Regions from separate parts of the Bacillus infantis NRRL B-14911 genome, predicted to be linked through region 1. Evidence: riboswitches for the same ligand, from Rfam matches in the RefSeq annotation. Region 1 holds a riboswitch; each other region holds the start of a gene.
What was found. A riboswitch is a leader RNA that binds a small molecule or an ion and turns the genes downstream of it on or off. The one in region 1 is predicted to bind cyclic di-GMP.

Region 1 (5,152 bases):
GGCTTGTCCGACAGCATAGGCATTTGTCTTATTGTCAAAATTATTTGTAAATTATTTCGATGTCTCGCATAGTATAGAGTAATTAATATTTCACGTTCCTTTTGACACTCGGGATATTGTATGTTGCTAAAGGCAAATGTGTGCAATGAATCCATGAAATTTTTTCAAGGAGGGGTTATAATGACCGACATCAACAACCGCCAGTTTGTGATTTCCGAAGAAGATTGGTCCCTCCATCGCAAAGGCCACGATGATCAGCAGCGCCACCAGGAAAAGGTACAGGATGCGATCCGGAACAATCTACCAGATCTGATAACAGAAGAAAGCATCATTATGTCCAATGGCCGTGAAGTCGTGAAAATTCCGATTCGCTCTCTTGACGAATATAAAATTCGTTATAACTATGATAAAAACAAACATGTAGGCCAGGGAGACGGAGACAGCCAGGTAGGCGATGTGGTCGCCAGAGACGGCTCCAGCGGCCAGAAAGGCCCCGGGAAAGGCCAGGGTGCAGGCGACCAGCCGGGTGAGGATTATTTTGAAGCTGAAGTGTCCATGATGGAGCTTGAGGAAGCACTGTTCAAGCAGCTGGAGCTGCCGAACCTGAAGAGGAAGGAACAGGAAGAGCATCTGGTTGAAAACATTGAATTCAATGATATCCGCAAAACAGGATTAATGGGCAATATTGATAAAAAGCGGACAATGATGACCGCCTTTAAACGGAATGCGATGACAGGCAAGCCGGCATTCTATCCGATCTATCAGGAGGATCTGAAGTTTAAGACATGGAACGAAATTGTAAAGCCGGATTCAAAGGCAGTCGTGCTCGCAATGATGGATACGAGCGGATCGATGGGATTATGGGAGAAATATATGGCCAGAAGCTTTTTCTTTTGGATGACCCGGTTTTTACGGACAAAGTATGAGACGGTGGAAATAGAGTTCATTGCCCACCATACAGAAGCGAAGGTCGTATCAGAGGAAGATTTCTTTTCAAAAGGGGAAAGCGGGGGAACCATTTGTTCATCAGCCTACCGCAAAGCTCTGGAACTGATCAATGAAAAATATAATCCAAGAAGATTCAATATCTATCCTTTCCACTTTTCCGACGGCGACAATCTTACCTCTGACAATGCCCGCTGTGTGAAGCTTGTTGAAGAGCTGATCGCGGTATCGAGCATGTTCGGGTACGGTGAAGTCAATCAGTACAACCGCCACTCGACCCTCATGTCCGCTTATAAGAATATAAAAAATGAACACTTCCGATACTATATCCTCAAGCAAAAAGCTGATGTTTTCCATGCGATGAAGAGCTTCTTCCAAAACGAAGAAAATAAAATCTATGCATAAACAGAACCGGCGGGCGCAATGCCTGCCGGTTTTACTGTCCATTCGCACAAAAAAAGCCGTTTAATAAAAAGCGGCTTTCGTTGGCTTTCCATGAAGGTGTTCTTTTATTTCTCCAGCGGGATTGCGATAATTTTCCCGCCGATCTGGACGTGGACTGTGTCAGTGAATACAGCTTTCACAATCCCTTTTAAGGAGATCGAAGAATTTAATGCCAATTTGGATTGTGCTGGATTTTCCGCCATAAAGATTCCCCTTTGCTTCGTATTTGAAGAGTAGCACCTAATTAAAAGTAAATGAGTTAGTTACTTTCTTTTTGCCACTTTTTTGGAACTCCTAAACCTGATTTGGCGCATTATGAAGGAAATAAAGATTTGGGAAGGGGAAAGAAAAAAGCAGCTGCTCATGAATAGCAGACTGCTTTCTCTTCTTTCAGCACTGAGCTTTTGCAGACAGGGCAATCGATATCATCACTCTGCTTAAATTGGATTTTTTTGAAATCTTTTTTGATGAATGTGGTAAAGCCTTTGTACTTATAGCCGCATTCACAGAAATTCGAGTCTTTGACCAGATGCCTCTGATTAGTATCTTTGCATAAAAATGTCGGGTAAAACATTGATCTCCCTCTCTTTAATAAATGGATTAGGCAAATTAGAAAGGGTGTATGATTTATAAAAGTTTACAAGAATGATATTCTTGGCGGCCCGGCTGCCATGACAAATAACTTGTTTTAGGCCCGTGGCTTTGCGTCTTTTACTTTCGTAAAATTTGCCCTTAGTAAGATTAGCACTAAATCAGGGGAAAAATAAAGAGTTTGTTTATTGTTAATATTCTTACTTTAGCCACTCTCCGTTGTAGAGGGGAGTGATGACCTATGGGGAATTGCAGAAAAGAAGCAGCCTGGCCGGTTGGCCAGGCTGTGAGATTAAGAAAGGAACTCTGCCGGATTGAGCCCGAGCTCCCGGCAGATGTCACTGACTGCCTGCTGCTCATTCGAATCAAAATGTCCGTCTGCAAAGCCGATTGCGATACAATAGCGGGCCACTAGCCTGGCGATTTCCGGTTTCGTCCGTATCCTGCCAAGCGCTCTGAATGCCTCTGCCCTGCCGATCGAAGGATCGCGTTCAATCTTCTGGACGTACAGGTTAAACTGCTGAATGACCTTCTGCGTATCAAATACCCGAAGTTCATCACTCTGGTTGACGAATTCAACCATTTTCTGGCGTTCTGCCGGATCCAGCCTTCCATCAGCCATAGCTACAAGTGCACATGCTGCTACAATGGCCTCAAGGACGTCCTGGCTCTTGAATCGGTTAAAGAGGTCCTGGGCTTTTCTTTTTTGCTGGTTGGCCCATTCGGCGTAATCGGTCTGGGATGGAGACCAGGCATTGCCGCAGCTGTTGCAGGTAAACTTCAGCTGTTTTTTCCCAATGAAGCCGCCCAATAATCCGACAGGCCCGAGGATCAGGCCGCCAATTGCCGCTTTACCGAGGCCGAAGCCCTTTTCGCCGGTGCGTACATTTGTGGAATGGCAGCGTGGGCATGCAATTTCTTCTCCCCCATATCCCTGTGAGGAAGAGTAGGAAGGCTGTCCATAGGAAGGGGACGAATAGGAAGCTTGCGGCTGTGTCTGCTGATAGCTTCCTGAGCTATAGTTCTGCTGGGAGCTGCCTGTGTTATAGCCCTGCTGGTAATTTTGCCCTGCAGGAGCCTGCTGTGAAAAGCTCTGCTGGTAAGTCTGGTTCTGCCCGAAAGGCTGATTGCCATGTGAAGGCTGGGGAGCCGGTTCATCATCCACCGTCACGCCGAAATTACGGCAGAGGGCAGCCAGGCCGCCCTGAAAGCCGCTGGCGATGGCATTAAATTTCCATTCGCCATTATGCCTGTATAGCTCTGCTGCGACGATGGCTGTTTCAACGGTAAAATCCCTGCCAAGGTTAAAGCGGATAAGCTCTTCATTATTTTGTTCATTAAAAATCCGTACATAAGCATTTTCAATATGGCCGAAGTTCTGCTGTTTTGCCTGAGCATCGTGGATGGTAATTGTAAAGGCAATCCGGTGGATCGAGTCCGGCACCTTCCGCAGGTCAATTCTGATTTGTTCATCATCTTGATTGCCCGCGCCTGTGCGGTTATCGCCGCTGTACAGGATAGAGCCATTCCCGCCGTTAGGGTTATTATAGAATACGAAATCGAGGTCACTATGTACTTTTCCTGATGCGCCTAATAAGAAAGCAGATGCGTCCAGATCATAGTTGGATCCCTGACGGCTGATATCCCAGCCTAATCCAACAACAACATTTTGAAGCCCGGGGCGGTTCTTGGTCAGATCGACCTTCTGCCCTTTGCTGAGCGTCACTCCCATAATTTCACTCCTTCTTTTCCAGGACCGGCGTAAGCCGTCTCTTGATAGAATCATATATTCCCAATATAACACAGTTCTTAAAGCGGTTTACAGCTTTGGCTGTGCGGACATGCCTCTTTTTATCATACGGGTCAAGGAAGGAAAAGTTTCAGGGGGAGGAGGTTCGTTCAAAGAAAAAAGCAGCTTCCCTGATTGGGGGAGCTGCCTCATGATTGGGCAATTTATTATCTGTCGACATAAGCCGGGCCTGAATGGACCTGGCGGGTGTTTCCTTGGTCAGAATTCAAAAATGGAAGCTTTGATTTGACTTTGCTGATATTGTCTTCACCGAATGTAGACTTTACCTTATTCATAACCTTATCCCGAGATTCCTTGTTCCTGAACATATACGCAAGCGCACCCAGTGCCACTACCCCAGTCAGGGAATTTCTTTTGCTCATGGATTAGTCCTCCTTAGGTTTGATATTATTCCTTTCCCTTTGCAGGGGGAGATAAACAGTTATATTTTGCTAACTGGGTGAGCGAAGTTAAAGTTGCGATTATATCGAAAAGGGATTTGTATTAACTGGGTTAGAATGAAAAAAAGTTTGATAAGCCTGTTGATTGGAGTGGAAGGCACGTAGACTCCTGTGGGATTGCAGCGGCAGAGCTGAGACCCCGCAGCGCGTAAGCGTGAGGAGGCTCAGCGCCGCCCCGCGGAAAGCGAAGTGCCTGGAACGGAAATCAACAGCCAACATTCAGAGGCTATTAAGACAAAAAGGGATACAGAATGAACCCATTCCATACCCCTTTTGCATATTATTAGAAATTGAAGTTATCAGGATCGGCACCGACGCGTTCGTTTTTGTTGAGGGCATCGATTTTTTCCATGTCTTCTGAGGAAAGCTCGAAGTCAAAGATATCTGCATTTTCAATGATGCGGTGTTCTTTGACTGATTTCGGAATGGTGATGACCTCATTTTGAAGGTCCCAGCGCAGGATGATCTGGGCAGGGGACTTTTTGTGCTTTTCGGCAATCTCTGTAATAACAGGCTCATCCAGGAGCTGTCCCTGCTTAAGAGGAGACCAGGCTTCAAGCTGGATTCCTTTTTGTTTGCAGAATTCGCGGAGCTCAAGCTGGGCCAGATGCGGATGGTATTCAACCTGGTTGACCATCGGCACGATTTCCGCTGTTTCAAGCAGATCCTCCAGATGGTGTACATGGAAGTTGCTGACCCCGATTGCACGGACTCTGCCATCCTTATACAGCTTTTCTAAGGCTCTCCAAGTGTCTTTATACTTGCCTTTGACAGGCCAGTGGATCAGGTACAGATCGACATACTCCAAGCCAAGCTTTGAAAGGCTTTCGTCGAATGCAGCCAGTGTAGAGTCATAGCCCTGCTCAGAGTTCCAGACCTTAGTCGTGATGAATAGCTCTTCGCGCGGGGCACCTGATTCTTT
Region 2 (5,152 bases), 420 kb from region 1:
CTTCATCCGCATAATGATCGATCAGATAAGCGGTCGCCATCGTTAAAGTGACCGGGCAGTAAAAGCCAGGCTCCGTCTGTGACAGCAGATATCCCTGTGCATACGAATACACATAATTCCCCTTGCGCCCAAGCTCCGGAATCTCCTTGTGGACATAGCCGACAATGCCCGCATTATAAGTCTGCTCTACCGTTTTCTTATATCCCTCATTCAGCCAGACATGGGAAATATCATTGCCCATTTTGTCATACTTGATCAGCCGCGGCTGGCCTTCCCTGTCTGTATGGACCGCACGCTCGTCGATCTCGCCTGCGCATAACCCTCCAAAAGCTTCAAGCTCCTTTTCAGCCCAAGCAAAAAAGTCCTCATACATATACTGCTTCAGTACAAATGCCAAATTAGGATCATCTTTATAAAAATTCAAAAGTTCCCCTCCTCAAACAGATTCCTTCTGTTCTCTCAATGACTGCTTCAAAATCTTGCCTGTCGCATTCCGCGGCAGCGCCTCTATTTCTTCATATAATTTCGGAATCTTATAATCAGCTATTTTTCCTGACAAAAATGCCTTTAACTCAATCTTATCCAGACTTCCAGGCTGTTTCAGAACCACATATGCCTTAACCGTCTCGCCCCACTCCGGATGCGGCACGCCCACAACTGCCGTCTCGGCAATGGCAGGATGCGAGGCCAGCAGCTCTTCAATCTCTTTCGGGAAAATATTGACCCCGCCTGAAATGATCATATCCTTCTTCCGATCAACGACCCAGATGTAGCCGTCCTCATCAAATCTGGCCATATCACCGGAATAGAGCCAGCCACCCTTAATCATTTCCGCTGTTTTTTCGGAATCCTTATAATATCCCTTCATGACAGCTTCGCCCTTCAGAAGGATTTCGCCAACCTCGCCCGGCTCGACTGGATTGCCTTTTTCATCGGCAATCATGATTTCCGTTCCAAGTGCCGCCCTCTTCCCGATGCTGCCAGCCTTCTGTCCGTGTTCGCCAGCCAGCAGCAGAGTCCCGCTCGGCCCGGCCTCTGTCAGTCCATACACACAATAGAGGCTGTCCGTTTTCAGCCGCTCCTTCACAAGCCGGACTTCTTTTTCTCCAAGCGGAGCCCCGCCGTACACCCAATACTCCATCGAAGACAAATCGTATTTTTCAATATCAGGCTGCTTGGCTGTGAAAAGATAGGCAACCGGCGCCCCGAAGAAATGGGTCGCTTTTTCCGAAGAGACGAGCTTTAACAGAACTTCCGGTGTGAAAATGGGTGCCATGATATGGGCTGCCCCCACATAGGTGCCTGCAATCAGGAACAGATGGAGCGGTGCCGAGTGGCTCAGCGGCATCAAATGGAGCATGCGGCTTTCCGGCTTCATCCTCATCTCCACCGCCATCATGATAGCCGCAGAAAGAATATTGCGGTGCGTGAACAGCACCCCCTTCGGACTTCCGGTCGTACCTGACGTGTAAAGGATAGCCGCCTCGTCATCCTCTATCAAGGGAATTCCCGCATCTAAATCCCTGCCGCTCGCCACCAGTTCTTTAAAACTGTTCCATCCAGCAACTGAGCTGCCTGTCTTCACACAATCAAGACCAGTCCGTTCATTCAAACCTCCCGTCTGTTCAAGCAGCATCTCATGAGCAAATATGGCCCTCGCCCCGCTGTGATCCAAAATATATCCCAATTCAGATCACGTCAGCCGGCTGTTCACTGGCACAATCAGCGCACCAATCCTCACCGCCGCGAAATAAGTAACCACAAATTCCGGGACATTCGGCATGAAAAGCAGAATTCTATCTCCTTTCGCATAGCCCCTTGCCCTCAATGCATCTGCCAGCTTATTGACCCTGCTGTTCAGCTCTTTATAGGAAAGCCTCTCCTCTCCTGAAATGAGAGCCTCCCTGTTTGGATATTTTCTTCCTTTCCTCGCCAGCAGTTCAGATACGTTCATATATGATCCCCCTTTTCGTTCAGCCTTTTTTCGAATTGATCCAGCATCTTTTCCATTTCCTCTTTTAAAAAAAGCAGCTCCTCGATGCGGGCGTTCACCTCCTTTACTCTCTCCCTGCCATACTCGACCGTCCGCTCCAGCTGTTTCCGACCTGAACGGTCCTGGTCAAACAGCACAATCATCTCTTTGATTTCATCCAGCTTAAATCCGAAGCGCTTGCCCCGGAAAATCAGCTTCAGCCGGATATAATCCTTTTTGGCAAAAATTCTTCTGCCGTTTTCATTTCTATTAGGGCATAATAAGCCAAGCTCTTCGTAATATCTGATGGTTCTTGTGCTGACATCGAAAGCCTTTGCCAGCTCCGAAATGGTGTATTCCATGCTATCACCCGAATTCTTTCACTATTCTGACACCAATATAACATTTACGTTAACGTAAAGTTCAAGTCTTCAGCGGATTCAGTTTCTATTAAGAAAAATTTGATTTTTTCGTCTGGACTCTTAGGAAAAGATATTACAATTGTGTTAAAATGAAATATAGTGATTGAACAAATCGTTCTTAATAAATAACCCTTCGATCATATAACTTCTGGATAAAAGGTGTGTGGAATCAATGATTGGCGAACGTGTAAAAAGACTGCGTCAGGAGAGAAAGATGTCATTATCAGAGCTCGCTGAACAGGCAGGCGTAGCAAAATCCTACCTAAGCTCCCTGGAAAGAAACCTTCAGACGAATCCTTCCATTCAATTTTTAGAAAAAATTTCTGCTGTTCTTCATGTTCCGGTTGATACACTGATCCTGGACCAGCCTAATAAAGAAGAGCTGGATTCTGAATGGATGAATATCGTCAAAGAAGCAATGGATTCCGGCATCTCAAAAGACCAGTTCCGTGAATTCCTCGAATTCAATAAATGGAGGATCAACCAAAAAAAATAACTGCTCCGAGGCTGTTATACAAACAAGGACAACCAGTCACCAAGCTTGACAGCCTCCGTAACCTCCTTTGTCCCCGCAAAATAAAAAAGCATTTCTCCTGAAGAGAAACACTTAGCTTTCTATATTCTGTTGTTAGTTTTCAGCCGTTATCCGCTACCAGATCCACTGCCGGCTGGCCGGCAAGAAAGTTAAGTATATCTTCTTTTTTCAGGCCTATTTCCTTCGCCTCAGTAATTAGTGCGACCCATTCCATGTCCATTTCCTGCATATTATTTTTCATAACCCTTCTCTTCCCCCTAAAATACATTTCGTATTCCAGGCAATCCAGCCGTCCTGGCGCCTCATCCGACTTTACTCTCAATAGGCGCGGTAGACCTGTGACTTTGCGTCCCTATCTTTCAACAGGTTTGCCTTTTTCTGCTCACTCCTGCTTTTTTCATATCCTCTTAAGACTACTATAAAAGTTTTCCCAGCATTTGCGTGTTGTATTTTGTCAAATTCTTCAAATTATTTTAAGATATTATTCGACAAAATGAAGGATAATTGGATAGATTTAGAAATCTTCCGGAAACCCATAAGACTTCTGGCCCGGTAAATCTGAGGGTATAGTGTAAGATTTTTGCTCATTCCGTCGACAGCTTTTAGGTAGGCCTTATTTCCTCTATCTATTTAACGGCCCTTCCCTTATAGCTCTCCATCTTCCTCTTAAAAGGCACCACCTTCACCGGCAGCTGCTCAAATGTAAACGCATCAAAAAAGGGAAACAGCGTCAGATCATTGCCGCACACCGGACAGAGCCATTCGCCCATTTCACTGCTGCTGTAGGATGGGCGGTGGCATTTAGGGCAGTTTTTTCGGTACATAGGGGGGTTCCTCCTTAGATAAAAGGCCTTGAATAGCATTCCAAGGCCCTGTTAATGGTCTTTCCTGATCCTGCGGTATCTTACTAGCAATAATATGCCGCCTGCCCCCAGCAAAATGCCTCCGAGAAGCATGAAATTATATGTGTTGGTTGCCGTGTCAGGGAGTATATTTTCTCTGATTTCTGGTGTAACCGTTATACCGTCACCTGGATCGCTGCCTGGGTTTCCGCTTGCCGGTTCATCGGGATTATTTCCTGGGCCGCTGCTGTCATCTCCTGGGTCCTCACTGTCCCCTTCACCCGGATCGTCCCCGTCATCAGGATTGTCTTCACCTGGAGGATCTTCATCACCGGGATTATCCCCTGGGTCTTCTCCTGGATTACCCTCTCCCGGCGGGTCCCCATCATCAGGCGGATCTCCGTCTCCTGGAGGATCTCCGTCCCCTGGTGGATCTCCATCTCCTGGCGGGTCGCCTCCGCCATCAAGCGCTTCAGCTACAAACAGTATCTCTACCTCTGCAGAAGAATCCTGGAAGGCATTGCCGAGCTCGTAAGGCATTGTCACCTGGAAAAATAGAGTTTCAGATTGGCCTTTGTTAAGTGGTCTTGGGGTGAAGCCTTTGAAATCCTTCATCTTTCCTTCATATAAAGTGTCATTGCCTTTTTTGACTAAAAGCTCTAACTCTTCGAAAAGACCCTTAACAGATTTCTTTTTGCCGATAATTGAGGAGTATCTGAAATCCTGCTTTCCATTGTTGATGATAGTGATGTCGCGCGGCATCCAGTCGCCTGGCTTTAAATCACCAACGTGGAAAAAATAGCCGTTCAGGTTCGTATTGATATCGATTTCTTTCTCTTCAGAAAATGCCTTTAAGGTAGGAAAAAACGTTAAAAGTAACAAGGTTAAAATGGTGAATATTACCTTCGGTTTTGCCAACTTATGCAGGTTGGTCATGGCATTACCTCACTGATTGGTTATTTAGGAAAAGGCGGGATAGAGTACCATCCCGCCTTTTTTCTGCTCTAGATTTACTTAGCTTCCCCTTTGCCTTGCTTGGCTTCGAATGTCCAATTAAGCTGCAATGAGTCTCCCTGGAACTGATTTTGGTCTTGTTTATTATCTACAAACTCATATTGTACCCAGAGTTTATCTGATGTTTTAGCAGCTAATTTTCCTCCACGTTCAGCTAACCATCCGCTGAAAATGTTTCCTTCAATAACGTCTGGCGACATTGTTTTTAACTCTGAAAGGGTTGTTGAATAGATAGGTGTATCTAATTTATCTTGGTTGAAGAGGAAATTTACACGTATATGCTTTCCAAAATCATCTGCATTGTTGTTCTTTGCGTCAGTCACTGAGTACTCTGTTTTTAACTTTATTGAGGCAATATCCAGAGATC
Region 3 (5,152 bases), 1.8 Mb from region 1:
GGTTGTTTTATCAGTAGGAAATGCATAAAATATGCCCTTATTGGCAGCAGTATCCTTCTTATTCGGCTCATCATTATAGAAGGACGCTGCTATTTCCCGGCCGGTATTAGTCGCAATGACAATGCCCCTGTCCCCTGTATTGGCCATCCCATTGGAAACCATTTTAAAGAGATTCTTATTTTCTTCGAGATTGGAAGAGTAATTGCTGTTAAAGTCTTTTGCTGTTTTATCAGTATTTCCTGTGTTGATAATCCAGAAAACAACAGCTTCACCTGAAGGTATAATAATATCCTCTTTTTCCGGCCCCCAGATCAAGTCTGCTTCGGGCCCTTCCATCGGATAGCGGTAGCGGATTTTATAATCCTTAAAGTTAATAGGTTTATCTGTATTGTTATATACTTCAATAAATTCATAGCCATCCAAGCCGTTCACATTAGTAGAATCAGGCACAACTTCAGTAATGAGCAGCGGCGGCACTTCATTCTTCGCATATTGGGCCGGTGTGATATCCGCTGTAGCCTCACCGGTGCTGCTGGAGTTGATTCCGTCGGTTGCTTCTATTTTGTAGACAATCTGTTTTGACCGCAGATCCGCTTCAGGGATGACTGCTTCATAAACATTTTCAGCTTGCCCGCTTACAAGCATTTTGACCGTTTTCCATTCAGCTGCTTCTGCAGCCCGGTAAGAGAGGGAAACAGCCTGCACTTCTGTGTTATCTGTAACGGTTGCTGAAATCACCGCATCCTGTCCGCCTTCAATTTCAGTCTGTACTTCATGGGTAATGACTGGAGCTTCACTGTCATCTGACAGCTTCACCGGTTCTGAAGGTACCTGTCCAGGCAGAACTGACCCTGGTGCTGCTTTTTCGCTGATTCCAGCCTTCACCATATCTCTGCCGGCTGCTGGAGTTTTATAAGTGATGCCGCTATTCTGGTATACATCAGCACTGCTGTTATTATAAGACGCTTGCGCAATCTCTGTGCCAAGATCATCGGCTATGATCAGCGTGCGTTCCGATCCGTTTGCCATCCCATCATTATGAATTTCAATGACCTGGCTGGCATCCAGGCTGGTGCCGTAATTCTCATTGAAGCTTTCCAGCCCGGTTTCATCATTGGCCCCATTTTTGATCCAGACCACGGCAGAGCTCTGCGGCTCTATCATCTTATCTTCAGCAAGATCCCAATTTAGCTGGTTATTATTCGGGTATCGATATATGATTTGATAATCTTTCAGGTTTATTGCCTGATCGGCATTATTATAGATTTCAATGAACTCGTACCCATCCTTGCCATTAACATCTGCAGTATCAGGAGTGATTTCCGTGATCATCAGCCTTGGCTTTGACTGGGGTTCTGTTTCTTGAACAGTTTCTATCTTTGTTTGAACAGGCATTGATTTATCTGCCGGAAAGGCAGTTGTATTCATTCCATCTGCTGCTTCGATATAATAGGAAAGTGTACCGCCCAAATAGTCGGCAGACGGTATTGCCGCTGCATATGTATTGTCACCATTTTTAACAAGAGGGACAGACTTCCACTTCATGCTTGCATGGCTCTGATAATAAACCACAGCAGTCAGCAGCTCCTGGTCATCCTCTATAACCGCTTCGATTTGAAGATCCTGGCTGCCTTCCACCGTATCGGCAGGAGTATGGGTGATGACTGGAGCCGTATTATTTTCTCCCTCTGGCACGGAAATTTGACCAGCACTAATTATTCCCGGTGAAGGTGCTCCTTTAATCTGAAATGGGAGCATTTCTGCTGATTCCGGCTGGCTTTTAAAATGCTTAGAGAGCCCTTCTCCTGTTTCATCCCTAACATAGCTGGCAAAAGAAACCTCGGCATTCTGGCCGTCGACAATTTTTATTCCCCTATTGCCAGTGTTGGCCATCCCTGTGAATCCGCTTCCTGTGAACTCAAGAATTGCTTCATCCGGCAGCTCAGCTTCATAATGGTCCCGGAAATCCTCTTTGGTTTTGGAACTTTTGTTATACCAGAGAACGACGGTTTCATTCGGCTTCAGAACATACTCTTCAAAAGATAAAGGCAAATCTCCGCCTTTCCCGTCTGTATATACATAGTAAAACTGAAAGTCTTTAAGGTTTATCTCCTGAGCTGTTGGATTATGCAGCTCAAAATACTCATAATCCTCTGCACCCTTAATGTCAGGAGCAATTTCCGTAATCAGCAGCGAATCAAGCTTCAGCGCTTCCTCCGCCTGAACCGCAGACGAAAAAGGCGCCAGCATGCCGCCCGTAAGCATTGAACTCATCAGCAAATGACCAAATTTCGATCTCTTTTTCCCCATCCCTCAACAAACCTCCCCAAATTTCTCTCAATCCAATTGTAAAAATGGAACATGAAGGGATTGTTGGAAAATTGTAAAGATAGAGTAAAGTGGTTAAAGTGGTGACAGGCACCTCCCGATATTTGAAGATTCTTGTCGAAAAAAAGAAACGCCATACCGGAAGGGTAGACGTTTCTTGGTTCTATGTATGTTCCTGTTGTTCTTAAGTAAAAATTTCAATCAGTTTCTGTTATATTTTCCTGCCTGATCCAAAAATCATGTTCTCTTCTAAAAAAGCTCTCTACTTCTCCCAAGGTCAAACCAACATTTCTTGCTTCCAGCAATAATTCGATCCACTCTTTTTCTACTTCATTACTCATACCCATAACCGTTTCCCCTATTGCGGCAGCCCAGCCGTCTTAACCATACATGGCCTTAGACCTGAGGCTTTGCGCCCTTATCTTTCAATAAGTTTGCGTTTCACAGAAATGTAGTACAGGTATAAAGTACCCCGCAAAATGAAAAATTAACCATTTTTTTTACGACAGAAACCTACATAGATTTGTCGAATTCTTGAAGCTAATCCTCAAAAACTTCTATTATTCTCTTTTGATTTCCCAGTTGTATAAATGAATGACAACAACAGCAAGAAAGCGAAGGAATTTTCCCTTCGCTTTCTTTTAATGCTACACTATAGCAGCATGTCTCCCGCTATAAGATGGAAGATGATGCTCGAGCTTCCTGCCTGCTGCCTCAAGGTTAGCCAGGCATTCTCTCCGCAGGCTGTCCGTGCAAATAAAATTATAGTTTAGCTCCCGTTCCAACTGAGAAAAGCTGGCTGATAGATTCTTCCCGCTTTCAACAGCTTTACTTAACTGCTCCTCAAAAAATTCTTCCGTACCAAAAAAATACATGATTATGCACCCTTTCCTTTCAGTCACTATGCCAAAAGGTTCGGCCGATTAGCTCTGAAAGGACTAAGCATAAAATCCAAAGCTATCCGCGTTATCACCCTGGCAGCCCGACTATCATAGCTTACGCCTTAGACTCGCGGCTTTGCGTCCTTATTTTTCAATAAGTTTGCCTTTTTCAATATTCATACTATTATCATATTACTTTTGTCCTCTTTTATCAATTGCTGCTGCTAAATTTATAGCTTTTTTATATCAAAAAAATGTTTATTTTTTCCTAATAAAAGGGAGTTCCCTGCCGATAATAATGTAAATGGCTTTTGCCAGAATGAATTTTCGGAGGGCAACATGAAAACGACTAAACGAGGAATAAGCTATAAGTCGATTAAATCAGCCAATCCTGATGCAGAGACTGTTGTCCTCACACATGGACTTGGTCTGGACAGCACTGTATGGAACCTTATTCTTCCTCAGTTAGCAGATTATCACATCATACTATTTGACTTTAGGGGTCACGGATACAGCAGTGCTGCAAATGGATCTTTATCCTGGGATATACTGAATGACGATTTCGAATCAGTATTGGACGAGGCAGGGTGCTCCTCTTTTCATTTTATCGGTCAGGGCTTGGGAGCTTATTTCGGCTCACAGTGGCAGGACCAGCATCCTGGCAGCATCCTGTCGTTCATTGTCTTTTCCACGCCAGCCATCAATTTGGCCGATTGCATAAGAAAATCACCTTCAGAGAAAAACTTGCCGCTAATTGATAAAGAGGGGCTGGCAGATTTTTGGATCACACATCTTCTTTATAAATCGATCGGCCCCAATTCTTTTCTTATAAGAGATGCTTGCTCAAGGCTTGATTTGCCATCTTATTTTTTGGCAAGGGAGTTAATCTCTGGTTCTTCAATTATTCATTTTAAACATATGGAGATACCAGCCTTGTTTTTAGCCGGGGAATTTGATCACTTTTATCCGGCCTCCGTTGTCATGCTGAGCAGCGATTATATCAGAAAAAGCAGAAAATACATCATTCCTTCAGCATCCCATTTAATACAGCTGGATCAGCCTGAACTGACACTATCCAAATGCCGGGAGTTTCTGGCCGATCCGGCAGTGATGTCGGCAGTGAAGCCCGATTCGGGAAGCTCTTATACGCAAAAGCTGCTTCTCCAATTGGAGGCAGCTTTTGAGACGCCTCCTCCAAATGGAGATAAGATTGAAGTTTTCATGCTTGATGAGTTTAAAGTGACAGCGGGAAATACAATAATTGAAGGAAAATGGAATCAGCGCAAGGCGAAAGAAATTCTCGCTTACCTGTGCCTGCATGGACCAGTTTCCAGGAATATTATTGCGGAGGTCTTCTGGCCTTCCCTGCCTGTAGCCAATGCCCAGAACCAGCTGCGCGTCAGTTTGACGCACCTGCGTAAAATTTTTCAAAGCGGCGGGATTCCTGACCCCTTTACGATTGAAAACAACATCATTTCCATAAATAGAGCTATAGAAATCGACGCCCTGAAATTCTTCCACCTGTTGAATCAGGCGCTCGAAGCAGAGAACTGGGCTGTTATAAAGCTGTTAAAATCAAAGGTATCAGGCAAGATTCCGCCGAAGCTTATGCCGCAGTTCAAAGCCAAATGGGCAGATGACTACAGGAGGGACTTAGAACTCTCCATCATCAGACTGCTCAATCTAACTTATAAGAAGCATATGCATATGAGAGAAATTTCTGAAGCATTAAATGATATGCAGCTGCTCCTGAAGCTGGCTTCAGAGGATACAAAGCTATATAAGGAAATCAGCGATCTATACCAGAAAGTCAGTATGGCTCCTATTGAAATCTGGGAACCTGCTTAAAACTCCAGAAGATTAGACTAAGCAATTATAAAAAGAAAGGACAGCGGCAAGTTAAGTTGCCGCTGTCCTTTCTTTTTTCAGCTTTCAACCTTAAA
Region 4 (5,152 bases), 500 kb from region 1:
CGAGTTTGCAGGTTTTCTTGATGAAAACGGGCTGAAGGGCAAAAGGATCGGCATTGCACGTGAAGTGTATTTTGATTATTTGAGCGGGGACAAGCTTGAAGTGATGAACCATGCGGTTGAACAGCTGAAAGCTCTTGGTGCCGAGGTGGTTGACCCTGTAGAAATCCCTTCTACAAAAAATAATTGGAAGTATGATGTGCTTACATACGAATTCAAAGCAGATCTTAACGCCTACCTGCGCGGCGTTGCTCCTCATATAAAAGTGAAATCCCTTGCCGATGTGATTGCCTTTAACCTCGAAAACAGTGAAGCAGCCCTTAAGTACGGGCAGACCATCCTGGAGGAAGCCGAAAGAACAAGCGGGACTTTGACTGAAGAGGCTTATATCAGCTCGCTTGAGGAGGATGTCTACTTTTCGACTGAGGAGGGAATTGATCATGTCCTGAAAGAGCATCATCTTGATGCAATCGTGACGCCGAACAATTTTGGAGCGGGTATTCCGGCAAAGGCAGGCTATCCTTCCATCACAGTACCGGCAGGCTATTCCTTAGAGAATGAGCCTGTGGGCATTACGTTTACCGGCACTGCTTTTTCAGAAGCCGGTCTGATCAGCATGGCCTATGCTTTCGAGCAGGGGACAAAAGTGAGGAAATCCCCTCTCCTGTAAGGCCGCCAAAGCAGAATAACACATAGTGAAAAGGCCCATACTACCAGAGAACACGCTAGTAAAGGAGCGAGGCAGCATGGGCAGGACAAAGCTTGGAAATGCAAATGCACAGCGCAACAATAATAAAAAAAGAGAAGGCTGGACAAGCGAAGAGCTGGTGGAATTCAACACCGGCACGAAAAGCAAGAAAGAAAATCAGCCTAAAGACTAAGAAGAAGGCCCCCGTCATCAGGGGGCCTTTTTGCGTAAAAAATACCTTTATTTTTCCTGAAAAGTGATTATAATCAAATTAACAACTTACTGATAAAGGCAAACCTGTCGAAAGGCAGGGACGCAAAGCTATGGGCCTTCCCGCATCAGCGGTTGGCTGCCAGGCTGCCGGGCTCCTTTTTATGGATGTCATGGCATCATACAAAGGAGAGTATACAATGACAATCAAATTTTTTAAGACAGCTCTTTTGGCTGTACTGCTCGTGTTTGCAGCCTGCCCCGTGAAAGGAGAGGCTGCTGATATGAACCGCTCAACCTGGCTGTGGGATACAGCAGCCATAAAGGACAGGTCTGATGAAATCATTCAATTCCTGGCGGACAGGCAGGCAGATCAGCTGTATCTGCAGATTGACCAGAGCCTGCCGGCCGCTGTCTACCAATCTTTTATAGAAAAAGCAAATGCCGGCGGAATCAGTGTCCATGCATTGGATGGAGCACCTAAATGGGCCACGGCAAAAGGTGAAGCAGCGATGCGCAGCTTCTTCTCCTGGGTAGCTGCTTATCAGGAGCAGGCAAGCCCTGCCCAGCAGTTTTCAGGCATCCACCTGGATATCGAGCCCTATCTTCTGCCAGGCTGGGAAAGCAATTATAAAAACACCGTGGTGAATTATCAGACCCGTATGCTGCAGGCAGCCTCCTTGTCCGCAGAGCTCAGTCTTCCGTTGGGGGCAGATATGCCTTTCTGGTTTGATGAAATGATGTTCAGCAATAAATTCGGCAAAGATTCCCTCGCAGGCTGGGTCATAAAGAATACTGACAGTGTGACGATCATGGCCTACAGAGATACAGCAGCAGGCCCTAATGGGATGATTGAGCTGTCCAGGAACGAGGTTGAGCTTGCGGCACAATATGGGAAAAAGATAGAAATTGCCGCAGAAACAGGGGCTTCTTCTGAAGCGGCGTATATCACTTTTTATGAGGAAGGCACACTAAGAATGGAAGAACAGCTTTCACTTGTCCGTGACGCTTATTCCTCAGATTCCCATGTGGGATTCGCTGTCCATCATCTTCAAAGCTGGATGGATTTGAGGCCATAATCATCTTTGGAAAATGCCTATTTTTAAAAAATAGGTATTTTTTTACGTTCAGTACCTTGTAATGTTCAATAGTGTATTGTATGATGGGTTTGTGAATGAATGGAAGGATTTACATGACTACTGAATAATGTTCACTACCGGTGGAGGTGCAAGGATTGAATGTTCAATTCAAGAAGGGTGTTCTTGAGCTGTGCGTGCTGCTGCTGATTTCTAAGAAAGATCAGTATGGCTACGAGCTCGCGCAAAACATCTCGGATAAAATCGAGGTGGCTGAAGGGACGCTCTATCCTTTGCTCAGAAGACTGACAAAAGAAGAGTATTTAACAACCTATCTGGCAGAATCAACGGAAGGGCCTCCCAGAAAATACTATTCACTGACAGAAAAGGGCAGGGATTATATGAATATGCTGATCGAGGAATGGCAGCAGTTTTCATTGGCGGTTAATCAATTTGTTGAGGAGGGAAAGTCCAGTGGCAGGGAATGAGTTTTTAGAAAGGCTGGAAAAGCTGCTTGGTAAGGTGCCGGAATATGACCGGCGGGAAATGCTGTACGATTATGAGGAGCATTTTGAAATCGGGCTTGCAAACGGCAGGACGGAAAGGGAAATCATGGAGGAGCTCGGTGACCCGCATGTCATTGCGCGCGACCTGCTTGCAGACTACAGGATTGTCAAAGCGGAGAAAACGCAGTCGGTCTCCAATATTTTTCAAGCTGCGACAGCGGCGGTCAGCCTCAGCTTTTTCAATCTGGTCTTTATACTTGGGCCGCTGATCGGCCTCGCAGGCGTCTATATTTCACTATGTGCGGTGGCGCTCGTTTTGACATTGTCGCCATTTGCCTTGCTGGGGTCTTCGTTTTTTACGGGCTTTGAGGATATGACCCTGAATTTCTTTGCTTCGCTGGCACTGTTCAGCCTGGGCCTGCTGCTTAGCATCGGAATGATTTATGTCGGCAAATTTTTCTACCGGGTACTTCTCGGCTATATCAAATTCAATGTCAGGCTAGTCAAAGGAAAAGGAGAGAAGGCGGCATGAAGAAAATGGTGGCGGGTTTGGTCGTTTTATTCCTGATCGGTGTCGGCGGTTCAGCCATTACACTCAGCGCTTCGGGAGGTCTGAATTTTAACACGGTTGAGATTAATCAAAGCGAGACGATAAAAGCAGATTCCATCCAGCATATCTCAGTAAATAGCGCTTCTACAGATGTGGTCATCAGGGAAGCTGGCAGCGAGAAAGATATAAAGGTGGCACTAACGGGGAAAGTCAGCAAAAAGCTCAAAGATGATTATAAACTGAAGGTCAGCGAAGATGACGGCACCCTGAATGTCGACCTTGATGTGAAGAATATGTTCCGCATGGGAGTGGTTATCATCCGTGATGTGAAAATCGAGATGCTTCTTCCGAAAAAGGAATATGAGGAACTGGCAGTACAGGTATTATCCGGCGATATCAAAGCGGAAAACATTCAAAGCAAGGACAGCATTTTTGAGACAAAGAGCGGTGATGTTGCGCTGAAGAGAATGGAAGCCGGAGGCCAAATGGAAATCCAGGTGGCGAGCGGCGATGTAAGGGTAGAAGATTCAAAGGCGAAGGAATTGAAGTTTAAGGCAGCAAGCGGGGACATGCAAATCGATGGGTCAGCCGCAGAGTCAGCAGATTTATATACAGCTTCAGGGGATATAAAAATCAGCGAACTTTCCGGGGATATCGCTGCAAAAATTACTTCGGGCGACCTGAACATCAGCAATGATCAGCTGGCAGCCAGCATTACTGCCGAAACGGCAAGCGGGGATGTCAATATTTCATTCAAAGAGGAGCCAAGCGATATGATGGTTGATTTTAAGGCAACCTCCGGGGAGGGCAATGTCCAGCTTGATAGATTTCTTTTTGAAGAAAAAGAAGAAGACAGGATTCTCGGCAAAATTGGTTCAGGCGAGCATGTGGTAAAGGTTCATACTGCGTCCGGGGATTTTAATCTAAACTAACAATAGCGTGTCCAGGCGGAAAGCCCGGGCACGCTTTTATTTTTGGACAGGAATCTGTGTCCTAGTATTCAGCAACCACCATATCCCAGTAGGTTAATGACGGAATGCTGAATATAACATTCCCGTTTTCCTGCCTGAACGGAAGCTCTTCAGGCCTGCTGCCTTTAATATCAGGGGAGGCAAACCATAGGTTTTTGACCTTCCGATCTTCCTCTAAACTAAATGTAAGGTCCCGCCGTTCCTTTGGCTTAGCTTGATCGGCATTTGTATCGCGCCATTCCATATGGACCGCATCCAGGAAGTTGATGAAATGGAGGATTTTCCTGTTTCCGGATTCTTTCGGCAGCACCCAGATCTTTTGCTGTTCAGGATCTCCCATCGCTAATGGCAGCCCTTCATGGGATATGATCGCTGCCTCAGAGTCCCGCGTATGATCTCGCAGGATATTCTCATAAGCTGTTAAAAAATCATAATAACTGGCCATTTCTTGCTGAAGGCCTTCGGACACCTGAAGTTGATTGTGAGGGAAATATTCCTTGGAAAGCATATGCTCGCCCAATTCCAGATGTGCTCCGCCATTGGAAAAGATAACAGCATCTGTAAGCAGGGCGCCGGCTTCATTAAACATTCCCTGCTCATCAGAATGACGGTAATTCATATAAGCGGCCAGAACAGAGGCCTGTCCGTTATTTGTAAGGTTCCTATTTTCATCCAGTATCTTCTTGAGATCCCCATAATGCTTATACGGATCCCATACTTCGGTATACAGAAACGCAGCACCTGCTCTGCTGATGGCCGGCTGGCCATACTGATTCACGGCATTCATCACAATCTCTTTTTCAGGCAGCTTCTGTTTGATTTTCTCCAGGAAAGGCTGGAAGCTTTCTGCAAGGTGGATGCTGTCTCCAAGCTCATTAAAAACTTCTCCCCTGTCACCAAGCTGATCGATATGCCAGCCATCAAAGCCCAGGTATTGGTATACCATTTTCTGCTGTTCTATCAGATGGTCCTGCCACCATGGATTGGTGGGATTCATGATCAGCAGATTGCTTTTCCAGCCGCCAGGGAGGGGATGGATGTCAGGCTCCGGGCTGCTCTGATCCTTAAAAAGCTGCCATTCACGGGGCAAGCCGTTATCTTCAAAAGATCCGTACAGTAGATTATATGCCATGGTTTTTATGTTCCTCTGTTTG

Region 2: it holds a riboswitch for cyclic di-GMP, as region 1 does, so the genes downstream of both, N288_RS24530 (anti-repressor SinI family protein) here and N288_RS05615 (hypothetical protein) in region 1, are expected to answer to the same signal.
Region 3: it holds a riboswitch for cyclic di-GMP, as region 1 does, so the genes downstream of both, N288_RS20685 (hypothetical protein) here and N288_RS05615 (hypothetical protein) in region 1, are expected to answer to the same signal.
Region 4: it holds a riboswitch for cyclic di-GMP, as region 1 does, so the genes downstream of both, N288_RS03045 (hypothetical protein) here and N288_RS05615 (hypothetical protein) in region 1, are expected to answer to the same signal.

The regions. Positions count from the first base shown of each region.
Region 1 is NC_022524.1:1,058,626-1,063,777, forward strand. It holds gene yhbH (sporulation protein YhbH) at 181-1,350, shown strand; gene N288_RS25355 (hypothetical protein) at 1,455-1,592, opposite strand; gene N288_RS05615 (hypothetical protein) at 1,751-1,963, opposite strand; cyclic di-GMP riboswitch class I at 2,043-2,130, opposite strand; gene N288_RS25630 (TerD family protein) at 2,273-3,712, opposite strand; gene N288_RS05625 (hypothetical protein) at 3,937-4,152, opposite strand; gene N288_RS05630 (aldo/keto reductase) at 4,514-5,152, opposite strand, start outside.
Region 2 is NC_022524.1:640,896-646,047, reverse strand. It holds gene N288_RS03505 (acyl-CoA dehydrogenase family protein) at 1-373, opposite strand, end outside; partial or broken gene N288_RS03500 (class I adenylate-forming enzyme family protein) at 437-1,954, opposite strand; gene N288_RS03495 (MerR family transcriptional regulator) at 1,951-2,334, opposite strand; gene N288_RS03490 (helix-turn-helix domain-containing protein) at 2,567-2,890, shown strand; gene N288_RS24530 (anti-repressor SinI family protein) at 3,030-3,170, opposite strand; cyclic di-GMP riboswitch class I at 3,206-3,312, opposite strand; gene N288_RS03485 (hypothetical protein) at 3,556-3,753, opposite strand; gene N288_RS03480 (LPXTG cell wall anchor domain-containing protein) at 3,805-4,707, opposite strand; gene N288_RS03475 (CalY family protein) at 4,782-5,152, opposite strand, start outside.
Region 3 is NC_022524.1:4,120,130-4,125,281, forward strand. It holds gene N288_RS20680 (S-layer homology domain-containing protein) at 1-2,310, opposite strand, end outside; gene sinI (DNA-binding anti-repressor SinI) at 2,526-2,675, opposite strand; cyclic di-GMP riboswitch class I at 2,691-2,777, opposite strand; gene N288_RS20685 (hypothetical protein) at 2,976-3,203, opposite strand; cyclic di-GMP riboswitch class I at 3,302-3,384, opposite strand; gene N288_RS20690 (alpha/beta hydrolase) at 3,549-5,057, shown strand; gene N288_RS20695 (methyl-accepting chemotaxis protein) at 5,135-5,152, opposite strand, start outside.
Region 4 is NC_022524.1:556,890-562,041, forward strand. It holds gene N288_RS03040 (amidase) at 1-667, shown strand, start outside; gene N288_RS25610 (hypothetical protein) at 744-878, shown strand; cyclic di-GMP riboswitch class I at 966-1,050, shown strand; gene N288_RS03045 (hypothetical protein) at 1,096-1,974, shown strand; gene N288_RS03050 (PadR family transcriptional regulator) at 2,130-2,459, shown strand; gene N288_RS03055 (DUF1700 domain-containing protein) at 2,446-3,009, shown strand; gene N288_RS03060 (DUF4097 domain-containing protein) at 3,006-3,959, shown strand; gene N288_RS03065 (glycoside hydrolase family 66 protein) at 4,021-5,152, opposite strand, start outside.